DNA from 3 places in the Desulfitobacterium sp. PCE1 genome. Region 2 is predicted to be linked to each of the others. Evidence: riboswitches for the same ligand, from Rfam matches in the RefSeq annotation. Region 2 holds a riboswitch; each other region holds the start of a gene.
The links. A riboswitch is a leader RNA that binds a small molecule or an ion and turns the genes downstream of it on or off. The one in region 2 is predicted to bind cyclic di-AMP.
Positions count from the first base shown of each region.

Region 1: it holds a riboswitch for cyclic di-AMP, as region 2 does, so the genes downstream of both, DESPCE1_RS0110300 (NlpC/P60 family protein) here and DESPCE1_RS0112485 (C40 family peptidase) in region 2, are expected to answer to the same signal.
Region 3: it holds a riboswitch for cyclic di-AMP, as region 2 does, so the genes downstream of both, eam (glutamate 2,3-aminomutase) here and DESPCE1_RS0112485 (C40 family peptidase) in region 2, are expected to answer to the same signal.

Region 1 covers NZ_KB913023.1:2,072,759-2,078,026, reverse strand. The annotation lists gene DESPCE1_RS0110310 (secondary thiamine-phosphate synthase enzyme YjbQ) at 42-440, opposite strand; gene DESPCE1_RS0110305 (nuclease-related domain-containing protein) at 391-1,347, opposite strand; cyclic di-AMP (ydaO/yuaA leader) riboswitch at 1,539-1,674, shown strand; gene DESPCE1_RS0110300 (NlpC/P60 family protein) at 1,677-3,107, shown strand; gene DESPCE1_RS0110290 (APC family permease) at 3,350-4,708, opposite strand; gene DESPCE1_RS0110285 (helix-turn-helix domain-containing protein) at 4,788-5,268, opposite strand, start outside.
Region 2 covers NZ_KB913023.1:2,506,059-2,511,326, forward strand. The annotation lists gene uvrC (excinuclease ABC subunit UvrC) at 1-617, shown strand, start outside; gene DESPCE1_RS23330 (hypothetical protein) at 607-762, shown strand; gene DESPCE1_RS0112485 (C40 family peptidase) at 898-1,689, opposite strand; cyclic di-AMP (ydaO/yuaA leader) riboswitch at 1,693-1,829, opposite strand; gene DESPCE1_RS0112490 (hypothetical protein) at 2,782-3,024, opposite strand; gene DESPCE1_RS0112495 (HD domain-containing protein) at 3,073-3,672, opposite strand; gene DESPCE1_RS0112500 (GNAT family N-acetyltransferase) at 3,678-4,286, opposite strand; gene DESPCE1_RS0112505 (sigma 54-interacting transcriptional regulator) at 4,313-5,206, opposite strand.
Region 3 covers NZ_KB913023.1:1,185,518-1,190,785, forward strand. The annotation lists gene DESPCE1_RS0105845 (TIGR01212 family radical SAM protein) at 1-913, shown strand, start outside; gene DESPCE1_RS0105850 (hypothetical protein) at 988-1,179, opposite strand; gene eam (glutamate 2,3-aminomutase) at 1,249-2,490, opposite strand; cyclic di-AMP (ydaO/yuaA leader) riboswitch at 2,599-2,725, opposite strand; gene DESPCE1_RS0105860 (TrkA C-terminal domain-containing protein) at 2,901-3,506, shown strand; gene DESPCE1_RS0105865 (histidine kinase) at 3,574-4,845, shown strand; gene DESPCE1_RS0105870 (holo-ACP synthase) at 4,842-5,198, shown strand.

The DNA.
Region 1 (5,268 bases), 430 kb from region 2:
ACTTCCAAAATGGGTACTTGCCTTTGCCCTACAATTATTTTTTAAGCCAATATCTTTACAAAACACTCTCTGGAGCGAGGTCCATCGAATTCACAAAAATAAACCCCTTGCCAACGGCCTAAAAGCAATCTTCCCTCTTTGATTATGACAGTCTGAGAGCTTCCCATCAGGCTGGCTTTCAAATGGGCTGCCGAATTCCCTTCCCCGTGCTTATCCTGGGCTATATCCCAAGGGCAGATCTCATCCAGGCGCCTCAGAATATCCCGGGAAACATCGGGATCCGCATTCTCATTAATCGTGATTCCCGCCGTAGTATGAGGACAATAGATAATCGCTGCGCCATCCTTAATCTGGGAATTCTGCAAAAATCCTTCTATTAAAAAAGTAATATCAATCCATTGATTCCTTTTTTGGGTCTCCAGTCTTAACGTATGTATCATGTCTTTCTCTCCCCTTACCATTTCCGATCTCCTCAAATTCTTCACGTTGAGTGTATTCCCGTCTTACTACCCTGGTCATTTCCTTTTGGTGTTTTTCGCAATAGATTTTCCAAGCAAATTTCTCAGGACGATTCAGACAATATCGGGCCATTCGTTCGTTTACAGCCTTTTGGCAAATACTGCAACGAATATCCCCATACTTCGGTCTATGCTGCATTCTTTCTCTACGCTGGCGTGCAGCATACTCATTGCGAATCCCCAGCTCCGTCACATTGATTCTTTCAATCCTCTCTATAATCTGCAGAATTTCCTCATCACTGAGTACGACAGGCTGATTCTGGGTCAGTTTAATGATTGAGGCCAGAAGATCAATATCATAAAAGACCACACTTGAAAAAACCTTCAGGTTACAACGCCGGTTAAAGGTCACATAAGAAAAGACCGGGATTGTTTCATCAAGCCCCGCCAACTCTTGCAGCACTTTAATCCGGACCTGATTCCCCAGAATAGGATTAGGGAAAGGTTTCACCCTCCAGGTAATCGACTGATACCACTTGGGGTCCTCTTCTTCCCCTACAATCAGCCCCGACAAATTATTGACCTCCAAGAGAAAGATTCCATAAGGAGATATCAGAAGGTGATCAATCTGCTGAAAGCCACCCTTTGTTTTTAACAGGAGATTGCTCAGACGACGAAAGCATCTTGGCAAATGAGTAAGCTCCACTTCAAGCTTGTATTCCCCGATCTCATGTTTACGTTGCTTCTTGCTCCGTAAGGAGTCTCTTCTCCTTACCGAGTTATAAGAGTAATAATTGGTCTTATACTTTTTCCCTTGCCAGGTCTCCCGAGCAGTTTTCAGTTCAGGAGTAATTTTTTTCACTTCTTTTTCCCGTTTCCAAAAGAACAAGGCTATCCCCCTAGTCATTAGTCCTCTGCTATCGGCTTAGAGCATGCCACTATTTTACCATATTCCAGAATGAATAACTAACAGCTAAACCCTTTCATCCAAGATTTGTCATGGAATTTCCACGTATTTCATAAAGTATTAATGAAGGAACTTTAGAACTTAATGTCGAATCAGAATAAAATATGTGCATTGTATAATTAAAGCCTAATCTAGGGTATCCTGGAACGGGGGACTACATTTCTGGGGTGAATCGCACAACCTGTGCGTAGGGCTTACACTTTCGCCCGAATCCGTCAACTAACCCCGTAGGCTAAGAAAGGTGTCTGAGCATGCATTTTAAGGAAAGCTTGTCTCAATTCAAGGCCTCTGCATCCGATCAAGTTCAAAGAATAGCAAAAAACGTTTCTTGGAAATCACCTCGTGTTCTTGGTTCTTTAACTGTAACCCTTGTCCTGACCGGTGGATTAGGATTCTATTTTCTAACCACGACCACCGCAGCTGCTGTGACGATCAACGGCCAGCAAGTGGGCTATGTGGCAGATTCCCATAGCGGACAAACCCTTGTGGATACATTCCTCCAGGAAAAAGGGGAACCCTATGGTGTCGTTGCCAAGACACGGGACCAGATCAACTATGAACATGTCAGAATCAAAAATACCGCCTATAAAGCCTCAGAGATCAAGGAAGAAAATTTAGCCAACTCTTTGAGCTATTATCTGGAAGGCTACAAAATTCATGTTAATGAAACACCCATAGCCTATTTACCCAGTAAAGAAGAAGCAGACACATTGCTTAAAGAATACGAAGAGTACTATTCCAAATCCAGCGATGAGAACCAAATTACTTCCGTCAGCTTTTTAGAAGAAGTAAAGATTGAAAAAGTTTCTATCCAACCCGAGCAAATGGCTTCCCTTGAGTTAGCCTATGAAAAGCTCATCGAAGGTCAGGTCACCACAAAAGAGTATACTGTAGAGGAAAACGACTCCTGGTGGTTGATTGCCCGCAAAAACAATATGCTGACCGCCGAAGTTCTTGCCGGGAATCCCGGGGCAACTGAAGACACCATGATCAAGCCGGGAGAAGTGATTAAACTTGTTACTGTTGAACCTTATCTGACAGTCGTGAGCCAGGGTACATATTCCGGTCAGGAAATCATTCCCTATGATGTGGTCACCAAAACCGATTATAAACTCAATCCAGGCCAAACTAAAGTTATTACAAAAGGCAGCAATGGTTCAAAAATCGTTACCTATTCTTACGAGCAAAGAAATGGTGTAGAGGTAGCCAAAAAAGTTCTTGATGAGAAGATTGTTGAGAAACCCGTTGATGAAGTAGTCTCTAAAGGGCCTAACAAACAAACCGTCAATGTAGCCTATACCGCCTCGCGGGGTAGCGCCGATGGTTCTTCTATCGTCGATCGCGCTCTCGGTTTTCAAGGAACCAAGTATGTTTTCGGAGGCACTTCCACCAGTGGTTTTGACTGCTCCGGCTTTACCAAGTACATCTATTCAGGTTCCGGAATTTCCCTTCCGCGAACTTCCTACGATCAATTCAATTCAGGTTCAGCCGTGAGTAAGGATAATCTACAAGCGGGAGATTTAGTCTTCTTCAGCACCTATGCTGCCGGAGCATCTCATGTAGGCATCTACGTCGGTGACGGTAAGTTTGTTCATGCTTCCAATCCCGGCAGTGGGGTTAAGGTTTCAGGAGTAAGCGATAGCTTCTATGGTCCCCGCTATCTTGGGGCACGCCGATACTAAACTGTATAACAAAACCGTATATACATTAAATTTTTTAATCACCAGGGGCTGTCATGTAAGACAAGCCCCTGGCTTAATTAATCACACTTCCGTGTTGCTCAGGCGGCACCGGCAAAGGATGAAAGGTGTAGCTTTGCTTCGTGCCGGTCTTATTCCCAATCGCAATGTTTGCGATTTTGAGAGAAAAAAACACCTTCCTATTTTACATAGGGAAGGTGTTTTTTCTCTGCAAGAGAGTGGTTCTAATGAGCCTTTTTAGTAGAATAGAACAACCCACCTACTGCCATAATCACTGCAAAGAGGATCAGGTAGTACGCAACTGCCCAACCATGGGCATAAACAGCGGCAATCACCATAAAGATGCAGGCGCAGATCGCCAGGATGGGCATAACAAACCGTTTAAACCCGCCTAAGGTTTGTTCTTTTATCATTATCATTGCGAAGATGGGAATATACATAGCGTATAGTGTGACAATAGGGAGCTCCGAACTGTCAAAACTAAAAGGGCCAAACCAAGGTACAGGCACCAGATTGGCACCAAAGAAATACAGCAGCCACCCTCCGGAGAATAAAAGCCCTAAGATAGCGGAGTTGGTTGGCATATTGGTGTTGGCATCGATGTTCTTATAGACATCGGGGTGAGGGCCAAGATCTCTGGCTGCTAAGGAGTAGAACCCCCGGGTACATCCGAGCATTAATCCATTAAGAGTTCCCAAGCAGGAGATCACAACAAAAACAAAGAGTATGGACCCGCCGAGATTGGAAAAGACTGTGGAGAAAGCAATCTTAGCTCCGGTCTCTCCCCCTTGCATGATAACGCTGTTCTCCACGGCACCAGCTAGTCCGGTGTAATATAAAATATAGATGAGAGCGACAAACATGGTACCAAAGGTTAAGGCACGAGGAAGATTCTTTTTTGCATCTCTTAATTCAGCGTTAATGCTGGTGGCGATGATCCAACCTTCGTAGGCAAAAGCGGTGGCCACTACTGCGGTGAACATAGGATTGGCAGTGGATACATCTGCGATAACACCGCTTGTGAAGTTCTTAATCAAAACCCCATTACTTAAACCGGTAATAGTCCCTAAAATCGCCATTAAAATCAAGGGAATAAGCTTAATGACAGTGGTTGAAACCTGGAATTTTCCCGCCAATTTCGGGGATAAAGCATTGAGTGCATAGCTTCCCACCAAGTAAAAGCCTGAAATAGCCATCGCTTCCGCACCTACGATATCCCACCCAAGAAGAACGCAGGTATATCGGGCTGAGACCCAAGCTAATACGGAGGTAATTGCCGGATAATAGATAGTGGTCATAAACCAGCCCACACTATAGGCATATCCCCTGCCCATGGCGGCTTCCGCGTAGTCTACGACCCCATTGACCTTTTCATAACGTGTAGCCATAGTGGCAAACACATAGGCACACACAATCATGATAATTCCGCCGATAATCCAGGCTAAAATACCTAGCGGCAGATCCCCTCCCGTGGCTACTAAGATTTTCTCTGCTTTAAAAAATACGCCACTTCCAATGACAATTCCAATGACCATGGCAATTGCAGTGAATAAACCATACTTTTTCTGCAGCCCATAATCCATAAGCAGCACTCCCTCTCTCTAATTATGTCACATGCACAACTTTAGCAAAAATACCGCTATAATTCAATAACACCCAAGACTATTTTTTTACCTTTTTATTCTCATCCCCAGGTATCAACACAAAGGAGAACTTCCTTAATCTTCGCTCTCCTTCCTCTTTATTGCTTGCGACCTTATTCAGTGTTTCTTGGATAGTCTGGAATAATTCATCGCACTCCTGATCGGTGAGATAAAGAGGATAACTCTGAAAACTTACTCTATCTTGGCCGAGATCATAATCCTTACCACTTAAATAATTGTCGAAATCGCTTAACAGAGCCGTGGCAAAGGAGTAGAAATAACTAAAGACTTCTTCTTGACCAGCCTCCAATATCTGCTCATCGTTATAAAGGAGGGAATTGTTCTTCAGACGATACACCTTTTCTACTGTCCCACGGATTTTATATTCTGCACAGACTTCGATGATCTCACCCTCAACCAGCTTATTAACATGACGGTAAAGGCTGGCCGGAGGAATACTGGGCAATTCCTCAGCGATCCGCTTCACTGTTTCTGTTTCA
Region 2 (5,268 bases):
CCCATAGTGTGGCCGGAATGATTCAGTTTCTTGATGGCAAACCCAACCGCAGTCAATATCGCAAATTTAAGATTCAACCCATGCCCAATATAGATGATACCGCATCCATGCACCAAGTGATTGAGCGCCGCTATGCCCGTCTTCAGCAGGAGTGCCTTCCTCTTCCTGATCTTATCCTGGTGGATGGGGGCAAGGGACAGATTAATGCAGCCCTGGATGCTCTCCGCAACTTAAAGGCCGCGATTCCTGTTGCCGGCATGGTCAAAAACGACAAGCATCAAACTTCGGCTTTAATCGACTCCGCTGGCCGAATCCATTCCTTGGATCGCCGTTCAGCCGGTTTTCGTTTGATGGAACGGATTCAAAATGAAGTCCATCGATTCGCTATTACTTTCCATCGGCAACAACGGGCTAAAAGCATGACCCTTTCCGAGTTGGATGGAATACCGGGTGTCGGTCCCAAGAGAAGGCAACAGCTCTTGAGATATTTTAAATCCATGGATACTATCCGCCTAGCCACTGTGGAGGAACTTCAAAAATCCGGTCTTCCTTCCCCGGCAGCTCTCGCGGTATATGAACATTTCAACCCTCATAAGGAGGAAAACCATGATTCTTAATTACCGTGTCGAACTATGCCGTCAATGCTATTATAAGCGGACGAAACAATGCGGAAAGACCGACCTCTATATCCATAATCGGACACCGGCGGAACCGGGAGGGGAATGCAAGAGTTATAGACTGGTGCCTTGGCTACCTTATTAAAGCTAAATTACCAATCGGTTGGTAATTTAGTTCAGATCCGAAAAGATGGTCCTTAGAGTAAAAAGAAGTATCGCAAACTACTTTAAAGAAAGCAGTTATGCGATACTTCTTTTGTCCCTATAACAAGACCATGAATTAAAAAACTCTCCTGGCTCCAAGGTAACGACCGGCGTAATAACTATCCGATAAGCCTGTGGTCTTAATGCCGGTGCTGGAGGCATGGATAAAGCTTCCACCACCTATGTAGATTCCCACATGAGATGCCCCGCTATCATAGGTAGAGAAGAATACCAAATCCCCAATCTGAAGCTCATCTTTCTTGACGGCTGTTCCAATTTCATATTGTGAATATGAGGTTCGTGGCAAGTCGATCTCCGACCCCTCAAAGACGTATTGGGTAAAGCCGGAACAATCAAAACCATTTGGAGTAGTTCCTCCAAACACATAGGGGATACCGATAAGTCTTTGGGCATTGCTGACAATCTCCTCAGCTTTGGAACTGCCGCCACGAGAGATTTCCTGGGAGGGAGCCGCTGCGGCCTGTTTCGAGACCTGATCTCTTAAGGCCGTTATCGTCATTTCCTCAGGTGTCGTGACGGTATCTTCACTCTCCGCCTTTGAAAATTGCAGTGATTCCTTTTGGTTATCTGTATCGGCTACTATAGGCTCTGAAGAAAAAGCTAAGGTCGCTGCTAGCCTAGGCTGCAGGATCATATCCTCTTTCTCTACTTGGATGATATCGGATAGTAATGTACTGGAGACCATTTGTGCCTTAAACGATGAAGCATTCCTTAAGAGAATAGATTCTGAACCTGTAACAAGCTCAGCAGCATTTCCCGGCACATAGGTTCCCGGGAGGCTGCTAACCAATAAGGTGCCGGACAACACCACACTGGCAATCCACCCCCTCTTAGAGGAAGAGTCCATGAATTTTCCACCTTTCGTCGCTTACGAGGTTAGTTGACGGATTCGGGCAACAAGGTGTAAGCCCTACGCATGACTGCGATTCACCCCAAAAGATAGTCCCCCGCTCTAAACATATGGTTTAGATTCAGCCCACATTTCTTATGTAGTATTCGCCGAAAATTTCCTTATTCCTCCACGTAAATAATGGCAAAAGCCTATAATCTTGGAAACTGATGTTATTTATATCTATTCAACAGCTTTTTTTCTGTGCACATGAAGTATACTATACAAAAAACACCTCTCTTACGAGAGGTGTTGCCCTTTGAGCCTTAGGACACCAACGAATAAATATTGCGCCATAGGTCAAGTAGGTTTTCCCACTGAGCTCCTTCAGTTTCCTGTTAGGCGGTTTCCCTTTTCCCTCAGTCTAGAATGTTGCCAGCTCCAGCACTTGATCGCCACTAAGAACGCACTTTAATCCTCGTTAGTTTTCGCTCTAGAAGTTTTCCTTAACGCTCCGTGACAGTCTAGCCTCTTTTGCAGAAAAGAATTTCAGGCAACTTAAGTCCATCGGCCAATAGACAGAAGTTCCTTCAGCCCTCCCAACTTCTCCACCTCAAGGCAGGCTACACTGCACTAAGTTCCTTCCTAATGCAGGTTCATACCCTAAGCCATAACCAGAAAACAGCCACGAACTTAGGCCTCCACGGAAGAGGGTATCGCCCGCATGCCATTGCAGATCCCCCTCATCCTTAACTCCCAGCAGCAACCCTCGACTGGGCGTCGAAAGCCACCACCAGGAACTTCATCGGTATGCCCTTAGCGGATTCTTAGGCCCGCCTTCGACTGTCATTTTACGCACTAGAATTGCGCACCATAGCTCAAAGAAGATTACATCGATTATTGTACACCGAAATGAACAATTTTTAAAACAACCTTTGCCTATTCATATTCACGATTCTCTTTGATAATGAATGAAAAGAAGGAGCAAACTCAAAAAAAGAGAGCTTTGCGCTCTCTTTTGCCTTATTAAAACAATTTAACAAAATCAAAATCATTTTATCGTTAAATTTTCAAATAAAATGATGTTTTAATATATTTTTCCTGCCGGATTTAAACCGATTTCGCTTGAGATCCAGGTTTTCCGTCAGAAAAAAACTTCCGCAGCAACACTTCGATACTGCCGGGCAAATCCTGTGCAGCTTGTTTAATCTGAACAGACCGCCATTCAATTTCCTCTAATAAGAGTTGGGTTCGTGGCGAGGAAATATAGGCTTGGGGCTGTTCCGGAGTAAATAAGCCTTTAGCAACCAAAAGGACAATGAGAATGACTAAAATACGTTTCAACCAACGCAATGGATATACCGTCCTTTCCCAAGAAGATATATCCATAGTTTAACCAGCTTAGTCCTTTTTAAGTCTCATTTTTTCTAATTCGGACCAAAAATTCTCGGAATACAAAAAGAGGGGCTCGAAAAGTACCCGGGCTGTCTCGGTATAGAGATGCTTATGATAGTGACTAATTCTTTCACGGTAAAAGGATTCACAGGAATCCGGCCCAAAAAAGGGTTTTCCTTCTTTTCCTGCCCACGCAAAAAGCCTTGCTATACCTATAGGGCCTACAAAGTCCAATTTATCGGCATCATAAAGAATCTTCGCTTCCAAAGTTTCCGGTTCATAACCTTCCCGTGAGTGGGAAAGAACGGCTGTTTTAACGGCTTCGATAATGTTTTCAGGGTAACCGCATTTTTGAAGTATTCCACCTGCCAAAGCCGATCCGCTTTCAGCATGAGTTCTCGATAAAGTTCCGGAGCGGCCGATATCATGAAGAATAGCTGCCAGCTCCACAATCACTAGATCAGCACTCTCCTGTATTCCAATCTTCTTTCCCCATTCTCTGACCCGAAGGGCATGTTCCAGATCATGGGCTTGGTCTTTACGCCCGTAAATCCCCTGCACAGCGTTAATTACCGGGCTTAAAGGGTCTTGATTCATCTCCAGCAAGGCAATCACCCCCGATCAGAATTCAAGAACAAAATTCTTTCAAAATGCTCGATACTCTTTTGAGAAAGGTTTTTTCCATAGCGTGCCGTAAGCATATTGGCCGGATGGGAGCATATCTCGTCGTCATCTGTCTCCCTTATGAGCAGACCTGCGCTTGACATAAGACGATCCATCACCTCACGGTACTCCCAAACCCGAAGTCCTGTCCTTTCCAGGTCCCAGTGCCAATAATATTCTGTGGCTATGACGAGATGATTCTCCATGGTGGGATCTAAAAAAGCTACTTCAAGCAGTTTTTTTCCCACTCCAAGACCCCGAACTTTTGGGGAAACCTCAATGGCTCCTAATTCCAAGAGTTCTGGAGGGCCCTCAGCCCATCGTTCAAAAGCATCCGGAGGATGAAAGGTCACGTAGCCCACGACATCGGTCCCGATCCGTGCAATAACAATTCGGCCATTAGGAATTTGACTGATTTCTATCAAGGCCTCTTTTTGGCGCTTCGGAGGGCGGAATGCCCGCAAATCATCGTCTAAAGTCAGTTGGCTTAAGCTCTCCGCCGTAACCGGCCCTTCAACAATAAGCTCCCCTTTATGGGTCGGAAAGGTCTGTTTCACCCTATATCCTCCTTACGGAACTTTGGTTATGGATTAAGATTATAACGCTTAAGCTTATTGTACAGTGTTGCTAAGGAAATGTTAAGGGCTCTTGCCGCTCTTTTCTTTCCTTCCAGTGTAAATCCATAGCGCTCCAAAGCACTTCGTAAAAGAATTTCCTCCATTCGCTCTAAAGGCATCACTCCATGGCCAAACCCATCTTCTTTAGATATCCCCAAATTGTCGCTAAGATGACGCTGAGAGATATGGGATTCGTTAGCTACATGCATGGCTCTGTTGATAATTTGTTTTAATTCTTCTACATTGCCCGGCCAGCGATAGGATAAGAGAACTTCCTCGGCCTGCGGTGTTAGCCCTTGAATAGACTTTCTCAATTCCAAATTAAATACCCTGATATAATGATGGACTAAGGGAAGTATATCCTCTTTTCTTAGACGTAGGGGTGGAATAGAAATCTCCCACTGACTGACATAGTCATATAAATCCGGATCAAAGGCTTTCTCCAATCTCATTAAATGAATATTTTGTGATGAACTAAGAAATATTCTAAACTTTTTCTTCTCTATTCGTTCAAGAGCTCTATAAAGCAGATTCTGCTCTTCAAGGCTGAGACTCGCCACTTCACGAAAATAAATACTTCCCCCCTCATAAGGACATAGTTGGTTGATATCAAAACCTGGAGCAAGTATTTCGCGAATCATATCTTCGTCTTTAATACAATCCACTATAAGCAAGGGCTGGTGGGAGCGTTCACTCTCTTTATGCAGAAAACCGGCTAAAAGTAGTTTACCCGTACTGACTTCACCCTGAAACATAACCGGATCATTTTCTTTAGCCGCCTTTCGGCATCCCTCAATGGCCTGCCGTAATCCTTTGCTCTCTCCGATGATATCTTGGCTTAAGGAATAAACGAGAAACATCGGTATATCTATCCCCCTTACAGTCACCAAAGACTTATCTGATACTAATACAATTTATCCTT
Region 3 (5,268 bases), 1.3 Mb from region 2:
TTATTACACTTTAAATCAACATTTGCGCGATGTTTTCGGAGATAAGGTGTTTAAAGTATCCCTTGATGCGGGGTTTACATGTCCCAATCGGGATGGACGAGTAGGGCGAGGAGGCTGTATTTATTGCAGTGCGAGAGGTTCAGGAGACTTTGCCGGTCAGGCAGAGAAATCTATTCATGAGCAATTCTGTGAAATTAAGCAAGTCATGAGCCGAAAATGGTCCGGAGCCAAATATCTAGCCTATTTCCAAGCTTATACCAATACCTATGCTCCCCTGAAGCGTTTGCAGGAAGTCTATGAGCAAGCCTTGGCGGAGGAGGGAGTGGTAGGCCTGTCCATTGCCACTCGTCCGGATTGTCTACCGGCCGAGGTGCTGGACTATCTAGAAGAGCTCAATCAACGAACGTATCTCTGGGTGGAGTTAGGCCTGCAAAGCATTCATGACCGGACCATGGAATGGGTGGGGAGAGGACACACTTTTGAGGATTTTCTTCAAGGCTTAGATAAGCTCCGCCAAAGAAAGATAAGAGTCTGTGCTCATTTGATTTATGGGCTGCCGGGGGAAACCCTTGAGGATATGCTTAGCTCAGCTCAAACCTTAGCCAAACTCGATGTGCAGGGACTTAAACTGCATCTTTTGCATGTGTTAAGGGGGACACCCCTGGCTAAAATTTATGAGGAGAACCCTTTTCCTTTGCTTTCACAGGATGAGTATGTCCATCTAATTTGCGATACTCTGGAAAGATTGCCCGCTCAGATGGTCATTCACCGCTTGACCGGGGATGCTCCCCGAAAGGATTTGATAGCACCCCTTTGGAGTCTTAAAAAATGGGAAATTCTTAATGCTATCGACCAGGAACTGGAGAGTAGGGGAACATGGCAAGGGAAAAAGAGAGATAATAAAAACGGCTAACACCATTTCAATAATAAAGAGGAGCTAGCCGTAAATATAGTTTAGGGAGAAACTTTTGACTTTGGATGAGTGTATTAACCTTTCTCGAATGATCTGGAATGACTCGCTACGCATTGATAGTACCGGTTCAGATTGGACGCATTTTTATTCTGTTGAGGAGGAGTTTTAAGGGTAGGAGCTAAGGAGAGATAGCGTTTAAGGCTGTTGGTGTGAGTCTGGAGGATGGCCTGATAGACTGGGTCAGAGGTTAGTTTTTGTGATTTCATACCGATTCCTCCCTATATAATTTATTGGGGTTTATCATTCACTCAGAGTGAAACGACCTCATAAGATAGTTAATGATTAGGATAATGCACAACCTTACCTTCCCAGGTTCTTATTACCGCTTCATCATCGTTAAGGGAAATAAGGTACTGTGGTAGGATGGGGGTTTTGCCACCGCCTCCCGGGGCATTAATAATATAAGTTGGAATGGCCAAACCGGAGGTGTAGCCGCGTAAGTTTTCCATTATCTTTAACCCGTCTTGAATACGGGGAATAAAGTGGCTCGTGCCCTTAACATTTTTGGCATGGAAGATGTAGTAGGGACGAACGCGAATTTTCAGTAGCTCTTGGTTAAGGCGCTTCATAATCTCCGGTCGGTCATTGATTCCTTTGAGAAGAACTGCTTGGTTACCCAAGATAACTCCCGCTTTAATCAAGCGATCGGCAGCTTTCTTGGTCTCCTCGGTCACCTCTTTGGGATGATTGAATTGAGTATTGATATAAAGGGGTGGGTATTTTTCAAGAACAGCACAGAGCTCATCAGTAATGCGCATGGGCAGAGTGACAGGGACCCGGGTGCCAATGCGTTTGATTTCCACATGTTTAATTTCGTGCAATTCTCCTAATAGCCAATCCAGCATTTGATCACTGAGGAGGAGTGCATCGCCACCGGTGACCAGCACGTCCCGGATCTCTGGATTGGAGCGTACATAATCTAAAGCCGCCTCCAGATTAGCACGGGTTTCATGGAGGTCAATTTCCCCGATATTCCGCCGGCGTTGGCAGTGCCTGCAATACATAGCACACAGATTGGTTACATTAATTATGAGACGATCTGGGTAACGACGAGTGATACTCGGAGCAGGGGATGTATACTCTTCTCCCATAGGATCGACTTCCCCGGAATCATCGAGGATCTCTTCCATAGAGGGGAGACTTTGTAGACGGATGGGATCCCGAGGATCATCTTTATCGATAAGGCTTAAATAATAGGGTGAAACTGCCCAGCGATAGATTTTACCCACCTCGTCGATTTCATGTCTTTGCTTCGGGGTCAGGGGAAGCAGGGTACTCAAGTTCTCAGCATCCTGAATACGGTTCTTAAGCTGCCACTTCCAATCCTGCCAATGCTCCAGGCCGGCATCTAACTGATCCAGTATAAAGTCTCGGTTTTCATTATATTCTTCGCTTAAAGCGAGACCGCAGGGAATCGTTTCCTTGCACTTGTTGTAAGATTGAGCCTTTTGTTTTAATTCCAAAGCCCTTGCTTGTGAAGCCTGTCTTGGGTTAGGGGGGAGAAATTCTACTGCCATAATGATTGCCCTCCTCTATTTGCGAATATAAAAGAATAAGTCCTTAGAACAAAAAAAAACCGTCACGGTTCCCAAGAAAAGCTTACTACATAAGCAGGTGTTTACGCCCATATGTGTCTCAATGCTTACGAGGTTAGCTGACGGGTTCGAGCTGAAACATGCTCTACGTTTGAAACGATTCACCCCTAAATTGGTTCCCCCGTTTTCCTCTTGGGAAATTAAGCCCATATAAAGTTGCATAACTAACAACTTAATAGTATCATGTGGGTTGGTAGTAGTCAATTGTATTTTTTGTACACAATTTTTCCACCATATGTTTATGTTATCTAGAGTTAATTTGTAAGGAATTATAGTTTATTATTTCATGTAGTTAAAAAAATTATTATAAATAGATCAAGGAGAGGAACCCGATGGAATATAATGCACGTTATCAAGAAATTGCGATAGATATTGCTCATTCTATCGTTATGGGAGAGTACCGCGAAGGGGAAAAAATACATGGACGCTCGACTTTAGCGGGTCGTTATAATGTATCTCCGGAGACCATCCGGCGCTCTATTGCTATCCTCCAAACCATGGGTGTAGTCATGGTAAGTCAAGGGGTAGGGATTACGGTGATCTCCAAAAGCATGGCGGAAAAGTTTATGAGAGGTTTTGATCAGAAAGCAGAGATTCAGGTCTATTTTGATGAGTTGAAGAAATTAATGGAGCAGAGGCGTGAGATTGATCAAAAAATTGACGCACATCTCACAAAAATTGTAAACTATACGGATCGCTTGGCAAGCCGCTGGATGGATGTAGCCGAAATTGAAATCGCCAAAGGTTCCGGTGCCAAAGGGAAAACCTTAAGCGATTTAAAATTGAGGGAAAAAACCGGTTTGACGGTCGTGGCTGTAGTTAGAGAGGGTATTGAACAATTTTCTCCAGGGGCTGAGTTTGTTCTGGACGATGGAGATATCCTGCTGGTGGTAGGATCTGAACAAGGTAAAGAAAAACTTCAGGAAATCCTTCGCTAGAATACAGGAAGTGACCGTCCATCTGTCGAAACACTCTATGAATTCTAGAGGACATGAGGGATGATAGATGATCTTTCAAAGCTTAGTTATACTTGGCGTGGAATTAATGCTGGTCTTAGTAACAAGCCAGATGAAGCTGTTAATTCCATTTTTAATAGGCAACACACTTTTTCTTTTGTATCATCTAAATCTTGAATATAAAAAAGCTGCGCGGCAAGCTACAGAGCGGAATGCGGAACTCAGCTTCAAAATAGCTAACCAGACTCTTCCTTATTTACGCCGAGGGCTTAATGAGCAAAATGCAGAATACATCGCCAAAATCATTCAAGAGATCGGGCAGGTCGCAGCTGTTTCGATCACGGACCGTGAAAAGCAACTAGCCTATTTAGGTGTGGGATGTGATCAGCATCATCCGGGAGATAAAATTCTTACCCGGGCGACACGAGATGTGATCCAATCCGGAGTTTATAAGATAGTACGAACTCAAAAAGAACTGAACTGCCCTAGACAGAACATCTGTGATTGTCCACTAGCGGCGGCTGTCATCGTACCTCTGAAGTGTCAGGGTGAAGTGGTGGGAACCATGAAACTGTATGAGACAAAGGATGGACAGCTTTCATCGGATCTTATTCGCTTAGCTATTGGGATGGCAGAGCTTCTGGGGATTCAAATCGAACTAGCAGAGCTTGACCACCAAGCAAAACTGGCTGCGGAAGCACAGTTGAATGCATTGCAGGCCCAAATCAATCCCCATTTCTTTTTCAACGTACTCAATACCATAATTGCCACCAGCCGTACCAGCCCTAATCGTTCGCGACGGTTGTTGATTCATCTTGCGGAATTTTTCCGTAAGGCCCTCAAATCCCACGGCAGCTTGATCACTCTGCGGGAGGAAATGAGTTTTGTAAAAACCTATTTAATTCTCGAGAAAGCTCGCTTTGGGCGTAAGCTCCATTTTAAAGGAGAGATTCCCGAAGAGCTCATGAATGCATTGGTCCCACGCTTAAGCATTCAACCCCTTGTGGAAAACGCTGTCAAACATGGGATTACGGAGAAAATCGGCAATGGAGTCGTTTCCGTGAAAGTGGAGCAAATAGGTCAGGAACTTTATATTATTGTGGCAGATGATGGAGTGGGAATACAGCCGGAACGTTTGCAAGAAGTGCTAAAGCCCGGTGTCGGCTCAGGTAATGGAGTGGGTATGGCTAATGTCCATGAACGTTTAATTGGACATTACGGTGAAGAATATGGCTTACAAATTCGGAGTCAACCTAATATAGGGACGACGGTGACCATGCATTTGCCCTTAACGACTATAGAAGATGGAGGTCTGCTATGATCCCGGGAGTCGATATCGTAGAAATTCAGCGCTTTGCTAAAGCCTGTGAGCGAACACCCAAACTTCGGGAGCGATTGTTTACATCTCGTGAGATTGAGAGTTTACAACATAAAGCGGCACCCAGTTGGGCAGCGCGTTTTGCGGGTAAAGAAGCAGTCCTTAAAGCTTTAGGAACAGGACTAAGAGGACTATCCTGGCATGATATTGAAATCCTTAGCAATGACTTGGGGGAACCTATCGTATTCCTTACGGAAAAAGCTGAGATAGTATTGCATACACGAGGAGGATCCCAGATCCGAATAAGCCTATCCCACGAGAAAGAGTACGCTGTAGGAATGGCCATACTTTTTTAGGAAGGTTATCCATTGCGTGGATAAGTCAACTAAACTTCAGGTGGAGTCAAAACTCCACCTGAAGTAAGTT